Regions from separate parts of the Shouchella oshimensis genome, predicted to be linked through region 3. Evidence: riboswitches for the same ligand, from Rfam matches in the RefSeq annotation. Region 3 holds a riboswitch; each other region holds the start of a gene.
The links. A riboswitch is a leader RNA that binds a small molecule or an ion and turns the genes downstream of it on or off. The one in region 3 is predicted to bind thiamine pyrophosphate.
Positions count from the first base shown of each region.

Region 1: linked by a shared signal. The riboswitch ahead of NDM98_RS22700 (3-oxoacyl-ACP reductase) and the one ahead of thiE (thiamine phosphate synthase) in region 3 are both predicted to bind thiamine pyrophosphate.
Region 2: linked by a shared signal. The riboswitch ahead of NDM98_RS02750 (ECF transporter S component) and the one ahead of thiE (thiamine phosphate synthase) in region 3 are both predicted to bind thiamine pyrophosphate.

Region 1 is NZ_JAMQJY010000007.1:59,828-67,016, reverse strand. Features, by position in the region: partial or broken gene NDM98_RS22720 (class I SAM-dependent methyltransferase) at 1-554, opposite strand, end outside; gene NDM98_RS22715 (YitT family protein) at 734-1,561, opposite strand; gene NDM98_RS22710 (KOW domain-containing RNA-binding protein) at 1,715-1,885, opposite strand; gene NDM98_RS22705 (LLM class flavin-dependent oxidoreductase) at 1,999-3,318, opposite strand; gene NDM98_RS22700 (3-oxoacyl-ACP reductase) at 3,334-4,086, opposite strand; TPP riboswitch at 4,192-4,292, opposite strand; gene NDM98_RS22695 (hypothetical protein) at 4,409-4,573, opposite strand; partial or broken gene NDM98_RS22690 (GNAT family N-acetyltransferase) at 4,655-5,485, opposite strand; gene NDM98_RS22685 (GNAT family N-acetyltransferase) at 5,608-6,012, opposite strand; gene NDM98_RS22680 (aminoglycoside adenylyltransferase domain-containing protein) at 6,030-6,866, opposite strand; gene NDM98_RS22675 (NUDIX domain-containing protein) at 6,948-7,189, opposite strand, start outside.
Region 2 is NZ_JAMQJY010000001.1:490,346-497,534, reverse strand. Features, by position in the region: gene NDM98_RS02770 (cation diffusion facilitator family transporter) at 481-1,359, opposite strand; gene NDM98_RS02765 (uroporphyrinogen-III synthase) at 1,631-2,443, shown strand; partial or broken gene NDM98_RS02760 (branched-chain amino acid aminotransferase) at 2,526-3,600, shown strand; gene NDM98_RS02755 (HAD family hydrolase) at 3,651-4,439, shown strand; TPP riboswitch at 4,500-4,596, shown strand; gene NDM98_RS02750 (ECF transporter S component) at 4,712-5,290, shown strand; gene NDM98_RS23800 (ABC transporter ATP-binding protein) at 5,306-5,782, shown strand; gene NDM98_RS23795 (hypothetical protein) at 5,739-6,230, shown strand; gene NDM98_RS23790 (ABC transporter ATP-binding protein) at 6,179-6,760, shown strand; gene NDM98_RS02740 (energy-coupling factor transporter transmembrane component T family protein) at 6,760-7,189, shown strand, end outside.
Region 3 is NZ_JAMQJY010000006.1:49,854-57,042, reverse strand. Features, by position in the region: gene NDM98_RS21830 (hypothetical protein) at 1-70, shown strand, start outside; gene NDM98_RS21825 (YqgQ family protein) at 88-279, shown strand; partial or broken gene NDM98_RS21820 (ROK family glucokinase) at 284-1,262, shown strand; gene aspA (aspartate ammonia-lyase) at 1,327-2,739, shown strand; gene NDM98_RS21810 (YqgU-like beta propeller domain-containing protein) at 2,869-3,537, shown strand; gene NDM98_RS24785 (YqgU-like beta propeller domain-containing protein) at 3,687-3,944, shown strand; TPP riboswitch at 3,995-4,100, shown strand; gene thiE (thiamine phosphate synthase) at 4,168-4,797, shown strand; gene thiS (sulfur carrier protein ThiS) at 4,794-4,991, shown strand; gene NDM98_RS21795 (thiazole synthase) at 4,993-5,772, shown strand; gene thiO (glycine oxidase ThiO) at 5,789-6,898, shown strand; gene thiD (bifunctional hydroxymethylpyrimidine kinase/phosphomethylpyrimidine kinase) at 6,912-7,189, shown strand, end outside.

The sequences.
Region 1 (7,189 bases), on a different contig from region 3:
GGCTTCTTCGCCTTTGAACCTTTGATACGTGATCGTGCCTTCATCTTGATAGGATCCTTGAAGATAAATTTGTCCCTGTTCACTTTTCAAATGAACATACAGGGGATGATCCAGCTAAAGATAAAGTAACCACCTGGCTTCAAATAGGAATAAATGAGTTTGAAGGTTGCTGCTAGTTCAGTCGTCCAACCTATAGCATAAATAGAGTACACGCAGTCGAAATAAGTTGTTGGCAATCCAATTTCTTCTTCCATCGCTGCACAGTGTAATTGAGCTTCGACATCTGCTAATGTGACTCTTGCTGCCTCTAGTTGTGATTCTGATAAATCAACTCCCCACAACTCATTGGCACCCCTATCACTCATGTAGCGAAGGGAATGGCCACTTCCACAACCTATATCTAATACCTTCTTACCCTTAATATCCTCAAATAATTGGAGTTCATCATCCGTTTGAGCAAACGGTCCATAGCTTGGTAACGCATCTATACCATTAAAGTGATGAGCTACTGTATTCCAACTTTGTTTGTTTTGTTGCAGTATGTCAGATGTCATGATTATTCCCCTTTTCTATGTACTACTTCACTAACTCTTTCCATATAAAAAGAAAAAATCCTGCATCATTAAGAGTTCTGTAGATATTGAGTGCATTAATAGTTCCTAAAAGAATACAAAAACCCAACCATAGGCTGGGTATATATGACATTGATCTAGAGATTCACTTTGATCATAAATCACGAATTTGCATTACCAAAAAAAGTCCCACCAGAGACGTCTTTCACGTTATTAACGACAACAAATGCTTGAGGGTCAATTTCATTAATAATTCTTCTTAACTGCATCACTCTATGATTTTTGACGAGAATGTATAACATCTGTTGCTCTTGATTTGCATAAACACCTTTTCCATTAATATAGGTCGCACTTGAAGCTAGATTTGTTACGACCTTTTTGGCGATCTGATCGTTTTTGCTTGATACAATGATAAATGCCTTCTTACTATCTAAACCTCCAATGACATAATCACTTGCTACTTTACCAATAAATAATGCGATGACTGTATACAACGTATTAAGCACACCAATAATTAGGACACCTGCTAATACAACGATCACATCCATGATGAAGGCAGTGAAAATCACATCCAAGCCAAATTTTTTCTTTAGCATTAACGCAATCGTCGAAGTGCCTCCTACAGAGCTCCCTGAATAGATCACTAAACCAAAACCAACTCCAGACACAAGACCAAAGAAAATGGCTGCAACTAATGGGTCCTCCAATTTGATTCCATATGGTTCAGTTAGATAGGTGAAGAAGGATAGCAACGGCACAGTCACAAGCGTTTTTAAAATGACAGATTTCGATAAAAATTTATAGCTCGCAAGCATAATCACAACGAACAACCCAAAAACGACAATAGATGGTTGTACCCCAATAGCGTAGTAAATTAATAGTGCTATTCCAAGAATCCCACCATCAGCGATAGAATGTGGCATTGCCAAGAGAGTAATACTCAATGCTATGATTAGTGTTCCAGATATCATAAGAATATAGTTTTTCATTGTAACCTCCTCTTTCGCTCAAACAAAAAAAGAGCTGAATTTGCAGCCCCTTTCTAAATTCAAATATGATCAAAGCATAAGCTTCAATAATCCAATTGTAAAGAATTAAGAAGGACGCCCGAGTGCAAACATCCTTCCCTCCTCCATATTAGTTCATGTTCCCCATAGCACAATTTCATCTTCTGCATAGTACATTTGTTGAGATCCTCCAAAACGGACAAGATACTTTTCATTTTCTTGGTCAAGATACACCACTGTACCGGGGATATGTTGCATACTACCTTCCGTTGTTTCTACCATATCTCCAATCTTAAACTTCTCCATAAAATATCATCTCATTTCTATTGTGTAGTCAATCCTCTCCAGAAATCTTTCCAATGATTGCGTGTTCTACGTCACATCCACTATACAGGGCAAGTAATCACCATTTCAAGGTTCTACAAACCATTTACTTTTAATCCTAAATGTTCCCGAAAGCTCTGTCCTTCATATTCTTTCCTAAAGATGCCTCTCCTCTGCATTTCAGGAACAATGAGTTCAACAAAGTCATCTAAACTACCAGGTAATGTAGGAGGCATTAAATTAAATCCATCAGCGACACCCGCTTCGAACCAGACTTGCATCTGATCGACTATTTGCTCAGGGGTCCCTATCAGTGTGTGATGTCCACCGCCTGCACTCAGATATCCTATTAATTCTCTTACGGTTGGTTGTGTATCATTTATCATTTCGAGTATGGTTTCGTAACGACCAACAGGACCTGTAAATTCTTCTACTGGGGGTAATGGCGGCACTGCTTTATCCAGTTCCCAATGAGAGCAGTCTTGCTGTGTAAAAAAGCTCAATTGTTTTAACCCCGTCTCAATAGGTAATTGCTCATCTAATTCTGCTTTCTTTTCAAGCGCTTCCTCGTACGTGCGGCCAACATATGTGACTAATCCCGGTAATACTTTAATGTGTCTATGACTGTTCTGACTTTGTTTAACCTGCTCATCTAATTTTTTGCGAAAGGTTTTTGCTTGCTTTAGATTCCATGACACTGAATAGACTGCATCGGCATATTTAGCGGCTAATGCAATACCTTGTTTAGATGCGCCTGCTTGCATGGACACAGGTCTACCTTGTGGGCTTCTTGGCGTAGTAGACGGACCTTGTACGTTAAAATGTGCACCAATGTGATGAAAAGGCTTGATGTTTGAAGGATTTATTAACGCTCCCTCTTCTCGATTATGTACAAACTCCTCAGATTCCCATGAAAGAAATAGTTTATTCATAAGAGCTGCAAATTCGTCTGCCTTTTCATAGCGTTCATCGTGTGAAGGGAGTTCATTCATGCTATGATTTAATGCCTCTACATCCCTCATCGATGTCACCAAATTCCACCCCACGCGTCCTTTTGTTAGATGATCTAAGCTTAATAATTGTCGTGACGCTGTAAAAGGATTAGCAAAGGTACTTGAGATGGTTGATACTAATCCTATGTGACTTGTGACTTGAGAAATAGCGGTTAGATTCACAATCGGATCAAACCAAAATGCTGGCATTTCGCTAGAATCGTTCCCTTGAAATGAATGATTATCTGCGAAGAACACCGCATCAAAGTAACCCTTCTCCGATAATTGAGCTAAAGATTGATAATAAGAGATGTCCCCTATCCGTTCAACGCTTGAATTGGGCATTAACCAGGATGCTTGATGATGGCCACAACCATATAGTAAAACCCCTATGTGCAATTGTTTTTCTTTGGTTTTTGTCATGTGATTACACCTCAATTAATTCATAGTTAATCCGCCATCTACCGTGAAATTCTGACCCGTAATACCCGTTGCATGTTCCGATGATAAATAAGCGACCATATTGGCTACATCTTGAGGTTCAGTGACTTTCTTTAATGGCGTTGACTGAGCAATTAAATCAAAAACCTCTGGTGTCGTAACAGCACTGGCATCAGTGGTTTTTAATAATCCACCTGAAACGACATTGGCTTTTATTCCATGTACACCTAGTTCAGAAGCGACATTACGCATAAAACCGATTAGCCCAGCTTTAGCTGTTGTATATTCATGGTAGGGTACAACAGGATTCTGAAATAGATTGGTACCTATGCTTATAATCATTCCATTTTGTCTTTCAATAAATTGAGGTACGACACTTTGAACGATATTAAAGGCAGCATTCAAGATACCATCCACTTGCTTTTGATAATCGTCCCACGTCAGTTCTGTAAATGACTTCTGTTTGCTTGGATCAAATTTAAAGTCTACTAATGCATTGTTAACGACCACATCTATTTGACCAAAATATGCTGTAGCTTCTTTTATCAATTGATCTACTTCATTGCATTTTGTTACATCCGCTTGAATAGCAATCGCGTTCTCTTCACCAATCTCAGACACAAGCTTTTCTGCGGCATCTTTACTTTTATTATAATTAATGACTACATTAAATCCTTGGTGAGCCAATGTTTTTACAATCGTTGAACCTAATCCTCTACTACCACCTGTAACTAATACCGTTCTAGTCATCATAACCACTCCTATCATTTTTTTGGAAAATAAAAATGCGCAACACTCCCGTAGGAATGTTGCGCAAACAAGTAAATACATAGTAAATGAATCCACTTCAAATATGTATTCGTGCTCACACTTTCCTACGCTAGTTCTAACTAGTTCAGGTTCAAAGGGTTTGAGTTTGTACTCATCTCAGTTAAATAACACCCCTAGTGCATTAAAAATATGAAATTGTTAATTTACCTTTGAATTGTTGGAATTTTTTAGGTTATATTTTCATCTTGGTTTTACTATATAGTAGATTGATTGCTACGTAAAGTCTATTTGGATTATTTTATTAGTTACTACTTCTCTTCTCCACAAATAATAAAATGAATGTAGCCACAGGTCCCAAAACTAAAGAAAGCAAAAACCAATTAAGTCCTGTTCTGTTTTTACCTTGTGCTAACCCTGCATTTATTAATGCAAGTGTTCCCCATCCCATAACATATTGATTATCCAATGTGAGTACCACCACCTTTTTCCATCAAATCGAACTCCGTTTTTTGCAGAGGTTATTATAAAGTGAAATAGCATGTACAAATTACTTCAAAGAAAAATCATACCCCGTATAATTAAATACATTCTTAAATCCTAGTTTTTCAGCAATCGCACTAGATGCTTTGTTCGTTTCCATACAGTCCCAATAAGGAATGATCCCCGATTGTAGACAATCATGTATTAAGGCGGTAGCAACGTTTTGACCTAACCTTTTTCCCTGATGCTCCTTTAATGTTTCAATGCCCAAACAGTGCACATTGCCAGCTACAAAGCCTGAATAACACATGCTAACGATTTTATTATTCTGTATCACACAATAACCAATCCCATTATCAAAAAACCTTTCCGACGAAGACCAAAACTCCATTATTTCTGTTTCTAAAAAAGATAGATTCGAAATGACGCGAGTCTTGTTTCTAAGAAGATCACTGTCTATCTTCACAATCAAATAGCCTTCTTCAATTGGTGCAATGTTTTTATATGTGAACTCTTCTTTATGTAACATGTATACTCTCTGATTCCAACTTCCAAGTGAATGGTTACTAAACACGTTCTCGAATGTTTTATTCCAGCCTTGATGATTACCTATGGCTTCAAACCAGTCTAAACCAACTTTTTTTGCCTCTGGCTTAATGACTGATTCAATAAAATCGTTTAATTCTTTATTAAAACACTCATTCGTTTCATCTCCAAAAAAGATAAACCCATCATTATTATGCAGCCAAACCACACCAGTTGCCGGCCTTTCAGGATTATCAACAAATACTCGTCCAGGGTTCACGCCTTCTATGACAGCTCTTGCTTCTAGTTGACCTTATTTGCGCAGCAACTCTTTACACTTACTAAATTCTGAGTTTATCAACTCTGATATCATAAGCTTCTCCTTTGTTTTGAAAATAGATAGACTAGTAGATCTTGTTCCTTAAACTCTATTCTTCTTCCCGCAATAATCTATCCTTGCATGCTGAAATTTCTATAAACATCCCAAATGAAAAATCACCTTTTAAACTTACAATTAAATCTTTCAACTCCAGGATATACCGCGCCAGGACTTAATACTGTAAACCCATATTCTTCATAAAAAACGACTGCGTCCTCGTCTGTTTCAGCAATGATCGACTTATATTCTCTATTAATGTAATTAATCATCTTCTTACCAATTCCTCTTGCCCGCTGCTCTTCAGCCACAGCGATATGCTTAATCTCGCATTCATCTGGATCGATGATTTCTATTCCGATGCATCTAACAAGGAAACCATTCGTTTCATATCCATACAGAATCCGTTGAGGGTTATGTACATATAGGTCATACTCATCTCTAACTTTAGAAGTAGATGTTGCATATGATAAAAGCTTAAACACCATCGGGTCTAGTTCTTCTGAATCAATAATGATCATCATAGTTACCTCTCATTCATTTAGTTGCTACGATGAAAACCTTGATTTTGTTTTGCAAAGTCTCTAAATGCTAATAATTCGTCTCTACCCCACTTAACTCCGCCTGATTTTATATCTACTTCTTTAATAGTATTGTCTGATTGATACACATTAAGAGCACGCTGAATTAAAGGATTAAATCTTTTTGGAAGACACCTAAGCCCCCATTCCCCACCTTCATCCTTGCTATAAATTCTATGCACACCTTCACTGCGTAATCTCAATGTACGACATATGTTTAAAATACTGTAGTAAGGTGAATCAAGAATATTCTGATCTTCTAATGTCCAATTAAATTCATCTATTACAGAAGCCATAAAATCATTCCAATCAACATTGCCAAATACTTTATCAATAGGTTGACCATACAAACAGAAACCCTTCTGTTTAACAAATAATAAATGTACAATTAAATCTGTATCGAACTGATTTCCTTTATATTGAACATCATCTTTTAAGATTCGATCATGCCAAAACGAACTATAATGCAATTCAAAAGGTATGGGGTTTGGTATGTTTTTTGCTACATATACTGTGATAATAGAAAGCTCAATATTTCCTATAGTGGGTCGTGTATCAGAATAATGAGCAATAGCAAGATTAAGCCCTCTTGCTTTTCCAGGTAAAAGCGCATCAGATACTACAACAAGTATGTCCATATCACTTTTTGGAACGTAATAGCTACCTGTCGCCAAGGAACCATGTAAGTAGACACCTATGAGATTATGCTTTAGATTTAGTCTCAGCAGCTCAATTAAGTTATCTATATATTGTTTAATTTCAATATCAACTTCTGGCCATTTTTGTGGTTGATTCATGTGGGTTATCCTTTCTACTAATTCTTCATGCACAGGATTATGGGTCTATTCCAGTTTAATAGCTTATAAAATAAGAACTCCTTATACCCCATTACTCGTTCCATACTCTAAAGATCGTAGATAATATAGTACACCTGATTTATCAATCCAACTAAATTGAATACACTGTTTTTCTAAAAGGTTTTTTAACTCTTCAACTTTAATCCATTGTACTTGTTGAGTAGCATCACCATCACTTAGTAATTCTCCCTCGGCTTCGCATAAAAAATAGGCACCTAACGAATCCACTGGACCACGAAGAGTTTGATACATGCAAAAAGGAG
Region 2 (7,189 bases), on a different contig from region 3:
CCTGCATCACACCAAGAGCCATCTTCAAATAAAAAGAGCAACCCATTTCTCAACCCTCAAAATGACTAAAAGGAGTAAACCTATTCAGGTTTAGACCGATTAGAAGGAAAACCCAAAGCAAGAGTAAACCAAGCTCAATACCAAGAAACATGTAATTGTAACTAAGATAAATCTTTGATTCATCAAGAGACTAACTACGATAGCAAGAGAATTTGATGAAACGTCAAGCGAAACCAAACAATTACTAAGCTCAGTGCACCTACACCAAGAAAAGCAGCAGTAAAACCAAGAGCTACTCTACCTTAGCAAGAGAAAGGCCCACGTTAGCAAGAAGTGCTTACGCCGCACCAAGAGACTACACTCGACAGTAAGACCTCGCACGCCGCACCAGGATCCCGCTCTACCTCACACTCAAAATAAGCAACTAAAAACTAAAAAAACGATCCTAATCGAAGGATCGTTTATCATGATGAGTCGCTCTTAACTTTGCTTCGTTTCCTCAGATGGTTCAACATGCACATGAGTGTTTGAGATTTGGTGTTCGTCACGCATCACTTCTTCTACTTGATCGGCAATTCTGTGGCTATCCCTTACATTTAAATCAGGAGATACTTCAATCACTACATCTGCATAGATTGATGAGCCAACCTGTCGTGCTTTAACAACTTTTAAGGCCTCTACGTGCTCAAGAACCTCGATGGAGGCTTTATATTGATTCAGGTCACGCTCGTGAAAACCGTCAGTTAGTGAATGTGTTGCTTTTTGAAAGATATCAAATGCTGTATAGCAGATTAACAGTCCAATAATGAAGGCTGTTAATGTGTCAAGCCATGCGATATTCCACTGAGAAGCAAGGATTCCAATCGTTACACCAATACTTACTAAGGCGTCTGAACGATTATCTGCCGCAACAGCAACTAATGCCTGGCTGTTTACGTCTTTAGCGAGTTTTTTATTATAACGATAAACAACAAACATAATTAAGGCACAAATAAAACTTACCCAACCGGCTGTCAGATCTGGTGCTTCTGGTTCAGTAAATAATTTTCGGCCAGCCTCCACCAAGACTTGGAGTCCAACTGCTGCCATAATAAACGCAGCAATGAGTGAGGCAATATTTTCAGCGCGAAAATGACCATAGGGATGATTGGCATCAGGTGGCTTTTGTGAAATTCGCAAGCCTACTAACACAGCTATTGAAGCTACAATGTCTGTAGCATTATTTAAACCATCTGCGCGTAATGCATCTGAAAAAAACAGTGTGCCAATGGTCAGCTTTACTGCGGCTAAAATAATATATGTGATGATGCTGAGCCATGCGCCCTTTTCACCTTTTTTAAGTTGGCTATAACGCTCCATAGGTAATCCTCACTTTCGACATTCTGTTCACGTAAGTATCTTAACAGAGCATGATTGAGTGGGTCTACAGCAAGATGATTAGCCTAAGTCAGTTATCTAGCTATAAGAAAAGTATGTTGACCTAGGTAAACTTATAAAATTTCACGTACCGTATTGATAACACAAAAAGGTAATTAACTTAACGAATAAACAAAAACATGATATATTCAGTTTATTCTAACTGTGTAAATATCTATTTCGAGTATTTTTGGTTGGGGAAGGATGTACTTATATGAAAAGTCTAATCAATTGCCACACAGCTTTAGCTGCTTCGAGAAAGACAGATGAGATGCAGACTATTATTAGAAAACAAGGCGGAACAAGTGAGGTAAGATCTTTACAAGGAACTGTGTTTTTAGCCGAGCTAGATGTAGCAGAAGAATTTCAAGCGACCATCATGAAAAAACCAGATGTGTTTGTTTTCACTACAGGAATTGGCACGGAAACTCTGTTTAGACTTGCAGAGAAAGAAAAATTTGATAAGCAGCTTTATGAAGCATTACAAGGAGCTACAATTGCTGCAAGAGGGTATAAAACACATGCCGTGTTAAAAAAATACGGGTTTGTGCCCGATCTCAGAGATGAAGACGGCACAACTGCTGGTCTTATTGAAGTTATGAGAGACTTGGATTTGAATGATAAGTTAGTTATGGTCCAACTTCATGGAATGGATGCGCCATTATTACGTACATTTCTTGAAACCAATGGGGCAATATCAAAAGAAATCTTGCCTTATCAGCATGTCTCTGTAAAAGAAGAAGATGTGTTACTTTTATTAGACGAACTTGAAAGTGGTTGTTATGACGCGATTTGTTTCACAACAGGTATTCAAGCTAGGGAGTTATTTAAGGTAGCAATCAAGCATCATAAAAAAGAGAATCTGTTAAAGTTATTTGAGAATAATGTTGTGGCTGTGTCTGTTGGGAAAGTAACGTCAGAAGAATTATCCAATCAAGGTGTAAAAAGAATTGTGGCTCCACAAATCGAGCGAATGGGAGCGATGATTATGGAGCTTGGAAATTATATGAAAGAGAGTAAGGGATAAGGCTCATTCAAAAAGTGAGCGAACATGTTATAATAGATTCATAACAATGTAATAATTGTGGATAAAAGGGGAGTTTCTTAATATGTCTGATCAAACATTAGAAATTATGACCGCAACGCACCATAAAACAAAGCCAGATCCTGAAACTCTTGAGTTTGGTAAAACATTTACTGATCATATGTTTATTATGGATTATTCAACTGAAAATGGCTGGCACAGTCCACGAATTATACCTTATCAACCCCTAACACTAGATCCAGCAGCGATGATTTATCACTACGGACAAACTGTATTTGAAGGGCTTAAGGCTTACCGTACGGACGATGAACGAATTCTTTTATTTAGGCCTGAACAAAACTTTAAAAGACTTAATCGTTCAAGCGATCGTTTAAGTATTCCTGATATTGATCCAGAGCTTGTTATTGATTACTTATCAGAGTTATTAAAATTAGATAGAGAATGGATTCCTACATATGAAGGAACTTCGTTATACATTCGCCCATTTATTATTGCAACTGAACCTAACTTGAGTGTGGCTCCATCAGCTACGTATAAATTTATGATTATCCTATCACCAGTAGGCTCTTATTATAAAGAAGGAATTGCACCAGTTGGTATTTATGTTGAAGATGAATATACAAGAGCCGCATTAGGTGGTACAGGTATGGCGAAAACAGCGGGAAATTACTCTGCTGCTTATAAAGCCCAAGATAAAGCAACTGCGCATGGACAAGCACAAGTACTGTGGTTAGATAGTGCTGAAAAGAAATACATTGAAGAAGTAGGAAGCATGAATGTATTCTTTAAAATTGATGGAGAAGTAATCACTCCAAGCATTAAGTGGTAGTATTCTTGAAGGTGTAACACGTAAATCGATCATAGAATTATTAAAAAGCTTGGATGTACAAGTTACAGAGCGGAAAATCTCAATTGATGAAGTTCTTTTAGCTATTGAAGAAAATCGTTTAGAAGAAGCATTTGGAACAGGTACTGCAGCAGTGATTTCACCAATTGGAGAGCTTAGCTTGAAAGGTCAACAAACTCTGATTAATAATCGTGAAACAGGTGCACTTGCTACAAAATTGTATGAAACGTTAACTGGAATCCAAAAAGGAAGAATTGAGGATCCATTTAATTGGACACACGAAGTAAAATAACAGAAAAAATGAGAAGAACTATATAATGTAATACAGAAAGGGAATCCTTGATGATTAAAGCTGTTTTTTTTGATTTAGATGATACTCTTTTATGGGATCAAAAAAGTGTTCAAAAGGCTTTCACAGCAACTTGTGAATATGCCCATGAACACGATAATCGTATTGAAGTTGAAGAACTAGAACATGCAGTAAGAGAAGAAGCAAAAAAGTTGTACGCTTCTTATGAAACATTTTCATTTACTCAATTAATTGGTATTAATCCATTTGAAGGTCTCTGGGCTAATTTTCAAGATAGAGAAGAAGAGTTTCAGAAATTAAAAGAGTTAGCTCCTGGCTATCGTTATGCGTCATGGGATCTAGGACTGCAAAAATGTGGGGTAGACAATAAGGAGCTAGCTAAAGAACTTTCTGAACGTTTTCCATTGGAACGTCGGAAGAATCCAATTGTTTATGAAGAGACATTTGAGGTGCTCGACGCACTCAAAGAAAACTATCAGCTTTTATTATTAACAAATGGATCTCCTGACTTACAAAATATTAAGTTAGAGCTTACGCCTGAATTGGTTCCGTATTTTGACCACATTGTAATCTCCGGTGCTTACGGTAAAGGCAAGCCGGATAAAGGTATATTTGAGCATGCCTTATCATTAATGGAGCTAAATAATGAAGAAGTTGTTATGGTTGGCGATAATCTAATGACAGATATTCTTGGTGCGAAGCGAGCGGGAATCTCATCTATTTGGGTGAATCGACGGAATCAAACGACTGAAGATGTTGAACCAACATTTGAAATTAAATCGCTCACTGAAGTTGAAGCCGTTTTAGACAAACTATCCTAAAAAAGTATTGTCGCAGCTTGAAAATTATGTTTAAATAAAACCGTACAAACAATATAACGTTATTTCCACTAGGGGCGCGTACGCTGAGAGAGGCTTTTGCCTTAACCCTTGACCTGATCTAGATAATACTAGCGTAGGAAAGTGGAGTCGACTCTTCTATTTACGATTTGCTTTTGGGGCAAGTGTGTACAATAACGAAGAAGCCACTCCAATTTTGGAGTGGCTTCTTTTTTTGAGTCACTGGGGAAATGATGAACGAGAGGGATGACTTGATGAAGAGATTGACATTAACAGACATTTTGGTAACGGTTATTATCGCAGTCGTTTTTGCCGTTGTTTACAGACTATGGGGGCCAGTAAATGATAGTTTAAAGCTGTTTCCATTGCAGATCAACGAGCTTATGTATGGAATGTGGTTTATCGCGGCAACCGTTGCATTTTTAATTATTCGTAAACCAGGAGTGGCTCTAATTGCAGAAACTGCAGCGGCCTCCGGTGAGTTTATCGTGGGTTCACAGTATGGATTAGAAGTCCTCATCTATGGAGTGATGCAAGGACTTGGAGCAGAACTTGTATTTGCATTCTTCTTCTACAAAAGTTTCTCATTAATGACTACGTCACTAGCTGGAGCGGCATCTGCAGGGGGATCTTTTATTATGGATTGGAACAGAGGGTATATGTTTGATCTTGTTGGTTGGAATTTAACTCTTGTGTTAGTACTAAGGACATTAAGTGGTATTTTAATTGCCGGTGTTTTTGCTTATTATCTTGTCAAAGCATTAGAGAAAACTGGTGTGACGGATCTGCTCAGACCATCCTCAAAAGCAGATCTGGAAACTCTTGAGAAATAGAAATGGAGTGGTCAGATGACATCAGTGATTTCGGGAGTGAAAAACCTACGCTTAACATTTCCTGGAAGCGGTAATCTGTTATTTAAAGATTTAAGTGTTCAAATCATAGAAGGTGAAAAAGTGTTAATCCTTGGACCAAGTGGAAGCGGGAAATCTACGCTTCTTCAAGTTTTAACCGGTTTAGTACCAGGAGCTATTCAACTTCCACTTAAATACGATGAGCTAACCCAACCGGATTCTTGGGGATATGTCTTTCAGGATCCGGATAGTCAGTTTTGCATGCCTTATGTTGATGAGGAAATCGCTTTTGTTTTGGAGAACCTAGGTGTGAAGCGAGAAGAGATGCACAGTCAGATTGTAGCCTATCTTAAGCAAGTGGGTTTGGAACTTACAAATGTACACACGCCAATATCTCAGCTTTCCCAAGGTATGAAACAACGCTTAGCTATTGCATCTGTGCCTGGCCCTTCAACCATCTACATTAATCTTTGATGAACCAACGGCCATGCTTGACCCAGAAGGTACAGAGCAGATTTGGCAGACGATACAATCTGTTGCAGCAGATCGTACGGTGATTATTGTTGAACATAAAATTGATCATGTGCTCGATTTTGTGGACCGAGTTATTGTTTTAGATACAGAGGGTCAGATTATAGCTGATGGTACAACTGAGCACATTTTTTCTACGTATAAAGAAACATTAAGAGACTATGGTATCTGGTTTCCAGGCGTTTGGCAGGAGTATGTTGCTTCAAGGGATTGGTCAAAGCAATTACTAGTTCAACAACATAATGAACCTGTTATTAAGTTAGATACATTCCAAGTTCTGCGCAGAAAAGAAGCGAAGTTAAACGTACAGGATGCTAAGGTTTATCCTGGAGAGTGGATTTGTGTGACAGGCAAAAATGGTGCTGGAAAAGTACATTGCTACTTGGTTTGATGAATGTCCTAAACCATGACGGCAAATATTTTCTACATGGAACACAAGTGAAGAAGAAGAACCTAATTAGTGACACTGTCGGCTTTGTTTTTCAAAATCCTGAATATCAATTTGTAACGAATCGAGTTTTTGATGAAATTGCCTTTACATTAAAACAAGAGCAAAAGCCAGCTGAACAAATTCAACACATTGTACAAAATTGTCTAGACTCATTCTCATTGAGTAAGCAGCAGGAACAACACCCCTATCAACTTTCTGTAGGACAAAAAAGAAGACTAAGTGTGGCTACAGCCATTGTGAAGGATCAATCCGTCTTATTATTAGATGAACCGACTTTTGGACAAGATGCCAAAAATACGTTTGCTCTTTTAGAGATGATTGAATCGTGCAGAGAGCAAGGCATCACCATTATCATGGTGACGCATGACATGGACGTTCTAACACATTTTGCGACAAGGGTTTGGACTGTAGAGCATGGGGTGTTGTTTGAGGAAGAAGCGATCGTGGATCAAAAGAAGGTGAACAGCTAGTGACAGCTTTATATGCAACAAAGGATACATGGATCACTCATGTAAACCCAAGTATAAAATTGATTTTGTCTATTCTTTTGTTTGCTTATATGATCTTTATTCATAACCCCACACATCTGGTTTATTTAACTGCTGTATTTTGCTTGTTATTGTTTGTCTTCTCAGGACATCCATTACGCTATTTGCTTCTCTTTTCAGCACCGTTTATCCTTGTTTTTTTCTCGTCTGCCAGCTCCATGATTTTTTTTGGTCGTGGTGATACAACGTGGTTTAAATGGGGTATTTTTCATGTGACAGAGGAGAGTTTTTATCGTGGTGTTCACCTAGGGTTTCGTGCTTTGGCCTTTGCTATCTTAGGAATGATCTTTGCATTAACAACCAAGCCAGTTCTTTTATTTTATTCGTTGATGCAACAGTTGAAGGTTCCGT
Region 3 (7,189 bases):
GCGCTTTGCATATATTTCTTTTATTCCGTTAGTTTGGCTACTATTCGTTACCCTCTTTAAGCTGTTATAATAGAGTCGAGGTGGCTTATGAACACTTATTATGATTTGTTACAGCAAATCAAACAGTATGGAACGTTTATTTATACAGGAAATCGAGAATATGATCTTGCTTTGCTAATGGAGGAGGTAAGGTCGCTTAAATCAAACGGCTTGTTTTCTGCAAAAGAATATAGCCAAGCGATGGCCATTATTCTTAAAGAAAAAAACCAATTAAACTAGGGGGATGACTGTGAGTAGAGAGAAGTGGCTAGCGGGAATTGATATTGGTGGAACAACCATTAAGCTTGCATTTTTAACAGAGGCTGGTGAAGTGAAAACGAAGTGGGAAATTCCAACTGCTATTAACGAGGGTGGTACAAAGGTAGTGAAAGATATCGGTCAGACAATCCATGAAAAGTTATCTGAGCTTGGACAAGAATCAGATACTGTGATTGCTGCTGGAGTTGGAGCACCTGGCTTCTTAGAGATTGAGACGGGTTTTGTTTATGAAGCGATTAATTTAGGCTTGGAAAGACTTTGCTTTAAAAGATGAATTAGAACACGAGCTAGGGGTATCTGTTTCGGTTGATAATGATGCGAATATCGCTGCGCTTGGAGAGATGTGGCTAGGTGCAGGTGATGGTGCACAGGACGTTCTATTTATTACGCTTGGCACAGGTGTAGGTGGTGGAGTGATTGCCAATGGCCAAATTTTGCATGGAGCAAATGGCATGGCAGGAGAGCTCGGTCATATTACATCCGTTCCTGAAGGTGGTAGGCAGTGTAATTGTGGGAAGACGGGTTGTTTAGAGACGGTTTCTTCAGCAACAGGCATTGTTCAACTTGCTAGTGACTTATTACCTGAATATCCAGATAGTACACTTTTACCTCTTCACAATGACGGAAAGCTTACAGCTCGTGATGTGATCGTTGCAGCAGAAGATGACGATACATGTGCAAAAGCAGTCGTAGCGAAAAGTATGTTTTATCTAGGGTTTGCTTTAGCCAATTTAGCAAATACTTTAAACCCAAGTCGAATTGTTATTGGTGGGGGTGTATCTAAGGGTGGGCAAACCTTACTTGATCCATTAAATGATACATATTCTAAATTTGTCTTAAAACGAGTAAAAGAAGCGGCCGATATTAAAATTGCCGAGCTAGGAAATGATGCGGGTATTGTTGGTGCCGCATGGATTGCCAAAGAGGCTAAACGGAAAGCATAGACATTTATTACACATAAGATATAAAAGATAAGGTTATCGCAAAATAAAGGAGAACTGTACGAATATGGAGTATCGCATTGAACGAGATTTATTAGGTGAGAAAGAAGTTCCAAAAACCGCTTATTATGGAATTCAATCTATGAGAGCAAAAGAGAACTTTCCTATTACGGGTTACCCGCCACATCCAGAATTGATACGTGCGTTTGGGTATGTAAAAAAAGCAGCAGCTATGGCGAACCGAGATGTAGGCGTGCTTCAACCTAAGATAGCAGAAGCCATTATCCAGGCATCTGATGAAATTATTGATGGACAATGGGTGGATCAATTTATTGTAGACTCCATTCAAGGTGGTGCGGGTACTTCTTTTAACATGAATGCCAATGAAGTCATTGCTAATCGGGCCATTGAAATCTTAGGAGGAGAGAAAGGTGAATACTTGAGAGTGAGCCCAAATACTCATGTTAATATGGCTCAATCTACCAATGACGCCTTTCCAACAGCTATACACATCGCTAGTTTGCATCTTGCCCATCAATTACAGGACTCACTATCCCGTTTAATTCAAGCGATGGAAACAAAGGAAAAAGAATTTGATTCGGTGTTGAAAATGGGAAGAACTCATTTACAGGATGCGGTTCCGATTCGTTTAGGACAAGAATTTGGCGCATATAAACGAGTGCTGATGAGGGACTTAGATCGTATCAAACGATCTGTAGGTCACTTGTATGAAGTTAACATGGGGGCAACAGCTGTTGGTACTGGATTAAATGCACTTCCAGAGTATATTGAAAAAGTCTCGAAATATCTTGCAGAAATTACAGGTCATCCTTTTAGTCAGGCTGAGAACTTAGTGGATGCTACTCAAAATACAGATGCTTATACAGAAGTTTCAAGTGCACTTAAAATCCTTGCGATTAACCTATCGAAAATGGCAAACGATATTCGATTAATGAGCTCAGGACCACGTACTGGCTTCAACGAAATTAATCTTCCACCAAGACAGCCAGGATCATCAATTATGCCTGGAAAAGTGAATCCTGTGATGTGTGAGGTTATTAACCAGTTATCTTTTCAAGTGATTGGAAATGACCATACGATTAGTTTAGCATCGGAAGCTTGGCAGCTAGAATTAAATGTAATGGAGCCTGTTTTAGTCTTTAATCTACTGCAATCTCTATCCGTCTTGAATAATGGAATGCGAGTATTTAGAGAATTTGCAGTCGAGGGCATTACAGCAAATGTGGAAAGATGCTTAGGTTTAGTTGAGGGTAGTGTTGGAATCGTAACAGCTATTAATCCTCATGTTGGCTATGAGGTTGCGACTCGAATTGCAAAAGAAGCCATTCAAACGGGTCGACCGGTAAGAGAAATTTGTTTTGAAAGAGGAATTCTCTCAGAAGAAGAACTGAATGAAATTCTGAATCCAAAAGAAATGACTAATCCAGGTATTGCTGGGTCTAGGTTTATCTCCATGTAGTTTTGCGCAAGCTGAAGGGACATTACATGTCACCTTCAGCTTTTTTTCATTTGTGCCGAAAAATCAGTTGAGGGAAAGAAAGCTGACATGTCATAATAAGCATAGAGATAGATAAAAGGTGGCCAATTCATGAAAAAGGTATGTGCCGGTTTAGTGTTGTTCGTTTTGGTAACTGGCTGTCAAGGGGATGCTGATTCTACTGATTTGGCAAATAGCTCGGTAAAAGGGGAAAAGTTTCATCCAATTGAGCCTAAAGAACAAGGGGATTTAGAAGTGATAGGATGGTTTGATAATCAAACCATACTGTATCTTCTTTCAGGAGAAGACTCGTTTGAGATGTATAGGCACGACATTTTTACAGGGGATGATGAGCTTTTATATTCTGATGACCAAAGCTTTCATCGTTTAGATGCAAATTACAATCATACACGATTTGCGCTACAAACGTTAAACGATCAAGATCAAGCCGAACTAATTATTCTAAATGCAAATGGTGAGGTGAGTAGCACACCAACACTTGAAGCAGATGATTACTCGATTTATTGGAGTCCGTATGATGAAGCTGAATTTATGGCTGTCGCTTTTTTACCTGATTGGAAACAAGAGGTATATCATATTCAGTTGGATCCGTTATCGATTGATAAAACAGGCATTCAGAGTAGCTATTTGCAATGGTCTTCTCCGGATTCTGTATCTTATTTAAACTGGAGTATGATTCCGTCTATTGAAGCCCCATTAAAACAATATGAACTAAGTTCATCCAAAATTACTGATGGTTATGGTTCGGGACTTTTCTAACCATGCGAATTTGTATCAAGATCGGTCTGTTTTAGTGAAATACAAGGAAATTCATGCAAATGAAATTCTCTACGAATTCACGGATGGAATGAAAAAGCTAGGTTCATTAACCATTCCAAGCTTTAAATACATTTTCGGAACAATGGTGGATTACATCATATGCCTTTGATGGATTACATGACATTTTCTATTATTTACGACCTCAATATTCAGCTGATTATGTATCCTATAAGGATGGGTTTGAACTGCTTGCCTATGACCTAAATGACGATTCATATACAAATTTAGGGCATGTGGATCATCAAGAGCCGCTTGTTTTATCTGATGATGGTAAATGGATCTTAACTGGCTCTAATAAACAAAAGCTCATGAATACCAATGATGGCTCCGTTTTCAAGCTATACTAGCATATGACTTTGCAAGAGAACGGTTTTCTGTCATACTGAAAGTAGAATTATATATAGACTAGGGGTGCCATTTTGTGGCTGAGAATCAGGAGATCTTCCTTTTACCCTCGTACCTGATCTGGATTATCCAGCGTAGGAAAGTCGACTAACTAAGCTTATTAACTTTGTAGCCGTACTCCTAACGCAGGAGTACGGCTTTTTGACGATATTAGGAGGATTATACATGAAGGAATTTCGGTTATATGCAATAACAGGGGAAGAATTTCACCCCGGAAAAGAGTTAGTGAATGTGATGGAACAAGCAATTCTTGGAGGAGTTGACATCGTTCAGCTTAGAGATAAAAAAAGCAGCAAAATAGACGTTCTTAAAAAAGCTAGGAAGCTTCGTGAAGTGACCAAAAAACATGGTGTTACGTTTATCGTAAATGATCATATTGACGTGGCTCTTGCCGTAGGTGCTGATGGAATTCATGTTGGACAAGACGATCTTCCTCTGGATGAAGTAAGAAGAATTGTTGGTCCAGATATGGTCATTGGAATCTCAACTCATCAAATAGATGAGGCTATACAAGCTGAAAAGGGAGGAGCCGATTATATCGGTGTCGGTCCAATATTCCCGACAAATAGCAAGGAAGACGTAGTTGATCCAGTTACAACCTCGTATATTCAACAAATTGAAGCGGAAATTAGCATTCCATATGTAGCAATTGGTGGGATCAAACGACATAATCTTAAACAAGTGATGGACGCCGGTGCTAAACGAGTTTGTATGATCACGGAGATTGTAGAAGCTGATGACGTAAAGGCACGCTGTGAAGAGATTATTAACCTGATGGAGGAGGCGACGACATGACCGTTCAAGTTAATGGACAACAGGTCTCACTTGAGGTTCAGACTCTTGAAGAGCTAGTTGATCATTATCAATTAGATCACGAGCTTGTTGTTACAGAAGTAGATGGTGCGATTATTGCTAAAGAGGAACGATCATCTACAAAGATTGCTGATGGTATGAAGATTGAATTGGTTCATTTTGTAGGAGGCGGTTAATGTGAAGCATGATTCGTTAGTTATTGCAGGCAGAGAGTTTTCGTCGAGGTTTTTTTTAGGAACAGGTAGATATCCGAACCCTTTTGTACAAAACGAGGCGATTAAAGCGGCGGGAGCTGAGATTTTAACGTTTGCCATTCGTCGAGTGAATCTGGAGAGTCCAGGTGAGGATGCGATTCTGCAGCATTTGGATTCTACGGCTTTTACGTATCTGCCGAATACGTCTGGAGCAAGTAATGCAGAAGAGGCTGTAAGAATTGCAAGACTCGCCAAAGCCTCTGGAATTAGTGATTGGATAAAAGTAGAGATTAGTGCAAACGAAAAAACATTACTGCCAGATCCAATTGAAACACTAAAAGCTACAGAGATTCTTGTAAAAGAAGGGTTCACGGTGTTACCGTACACATCAGATGATCCTGTTTTGGCAAAACGACTTGAAGAGGCAGGGGCAGCTGCGGTGATGCCAGGTGGATCGCCAATAGGTACAGGTCTTGGTATTTTGAATCCATATAATATTGGTTTAATTGTCGAGGAAGCAAATGTACCAATTATTGTAGATGCTGGCCTAGGTGCAGCAAGTGATGTGACACAGGCGATGGAGCTTGGTGTGGACGGTGTTCTGATGAATACACCAGTAGCAAAAGCAAAGGATCCTGTAAGAATGGCACAAGCAATGAAGCTGGCAATAGAAGCTGGACGCCTGGCTTATAAGGCTGGACGAATTCCTAAAAAACCGTACGCAACAGCAAGCAGTCAACTAGAATCATTTATCGTTAAATAGAGAGTGTGTGAGTTATATGGCAGATCGTATGATCGTTCTTGGAGGCGGGGTAATTGGACTCGCCACTGCTTTTGAATTACGTCAACGTGGACTAGAAGTGGCTGTTCTAGAAATTAAATCATTTGGTGGGCAGGCTTCTGGGGCAGCTGCGGGGATGCTCGCACCTTATTCCGAAATCGGAGAGGACCCGGATGATTTCTTTCGCCTTTGTTTATCAAGTTTGCGGCTATTTCCTAAGTGGCAGGCTGATGTAAAAAAAGCTTCAGGTCTTGAATTTGAGTATACCGAATCAGGAAGTCTTCATTGTGTGTACCATGAGGCTGACCTTTTATCCTTATCCTCTCGTCAAGGATGGCAAAAGGAATTTGGTGTAGAAGCTACTATACTAAATCAATCAGCTACCCAAAAACTTGAACCTGAGTTATCTGGTGAAGTGATTGGTGCGATTCACTATCCAGAAGAAAGTCATGTCTATGCACCGGATTATGTAAAAGCGCTAGAAAAAGCATGCGAAAGATCTGGCGTGGAACTTTACGATCATTTAGAGCATATTAAGCTTGAAGAATGGGAATCAGGTATTCGCTTAACATCTAAAAGTGGACAAGAATTTGAAGCAGATCAACTCGTTATCTCTTCTGGGGCATGGGCAAAAGAATACGAAGATGTCTTCTCTTTAAACTTTCCAATTTACCCAATTCGGGGACAGATTTGTGCCTATCAACTTGTGCCAGAACGAATCAAGCATATTCTTTATTCGAGCCAAGGCTATCTTGTCTCAAAAGCTGATGGAACACTTGTGAATGGTGCCTCTGAAGATATTGCTGGATTCGAAACAACAGTAACGGAAAAAGGCATTAATCGATTAACAAACTGGAATCATCATATGCTACCTTTTCTACAAGAACTTAAACCATTTCATCAATGGGCAGGTTTGCGTCCAGCTACTCAAGATGGGTACCCGTTAATTGGTAGGCTACAGCAAGCAAATCGAGTTATCTTTTATCCTGGACACTACCGCAATGGCATTCTGCTAAGTGCAGCTACTGCTAAAGCAGTGGCAGATCTAGCTGTACGTCAACTGCCTTTCATTTCATTAGATCGTTTTGAACCAGAACGTTTTTCATAAAAGAGGTGAGCATATGACACTCGCAAAAGTATTGACCATTGCAGGATCGGATAGTGGTGGAGGAGCTGGCATACAGGCAGATTTAAAAACTTTTCAAGAGCTTGATACGTATGGCATGAGTGTCATTACCGCCATTACTGCTCAGAATACAAGAGGGGTTCAAGCTGTATTTCCCGTACAATTAGAAGCATTACGAGCACAATTAGAGTCAGTTTTGAGTGATATTGGCGCACATTCTGTAAAAACAGGGATGCTCGTATCAGCCGAGCATATTCAGATCATTGCAGAGTT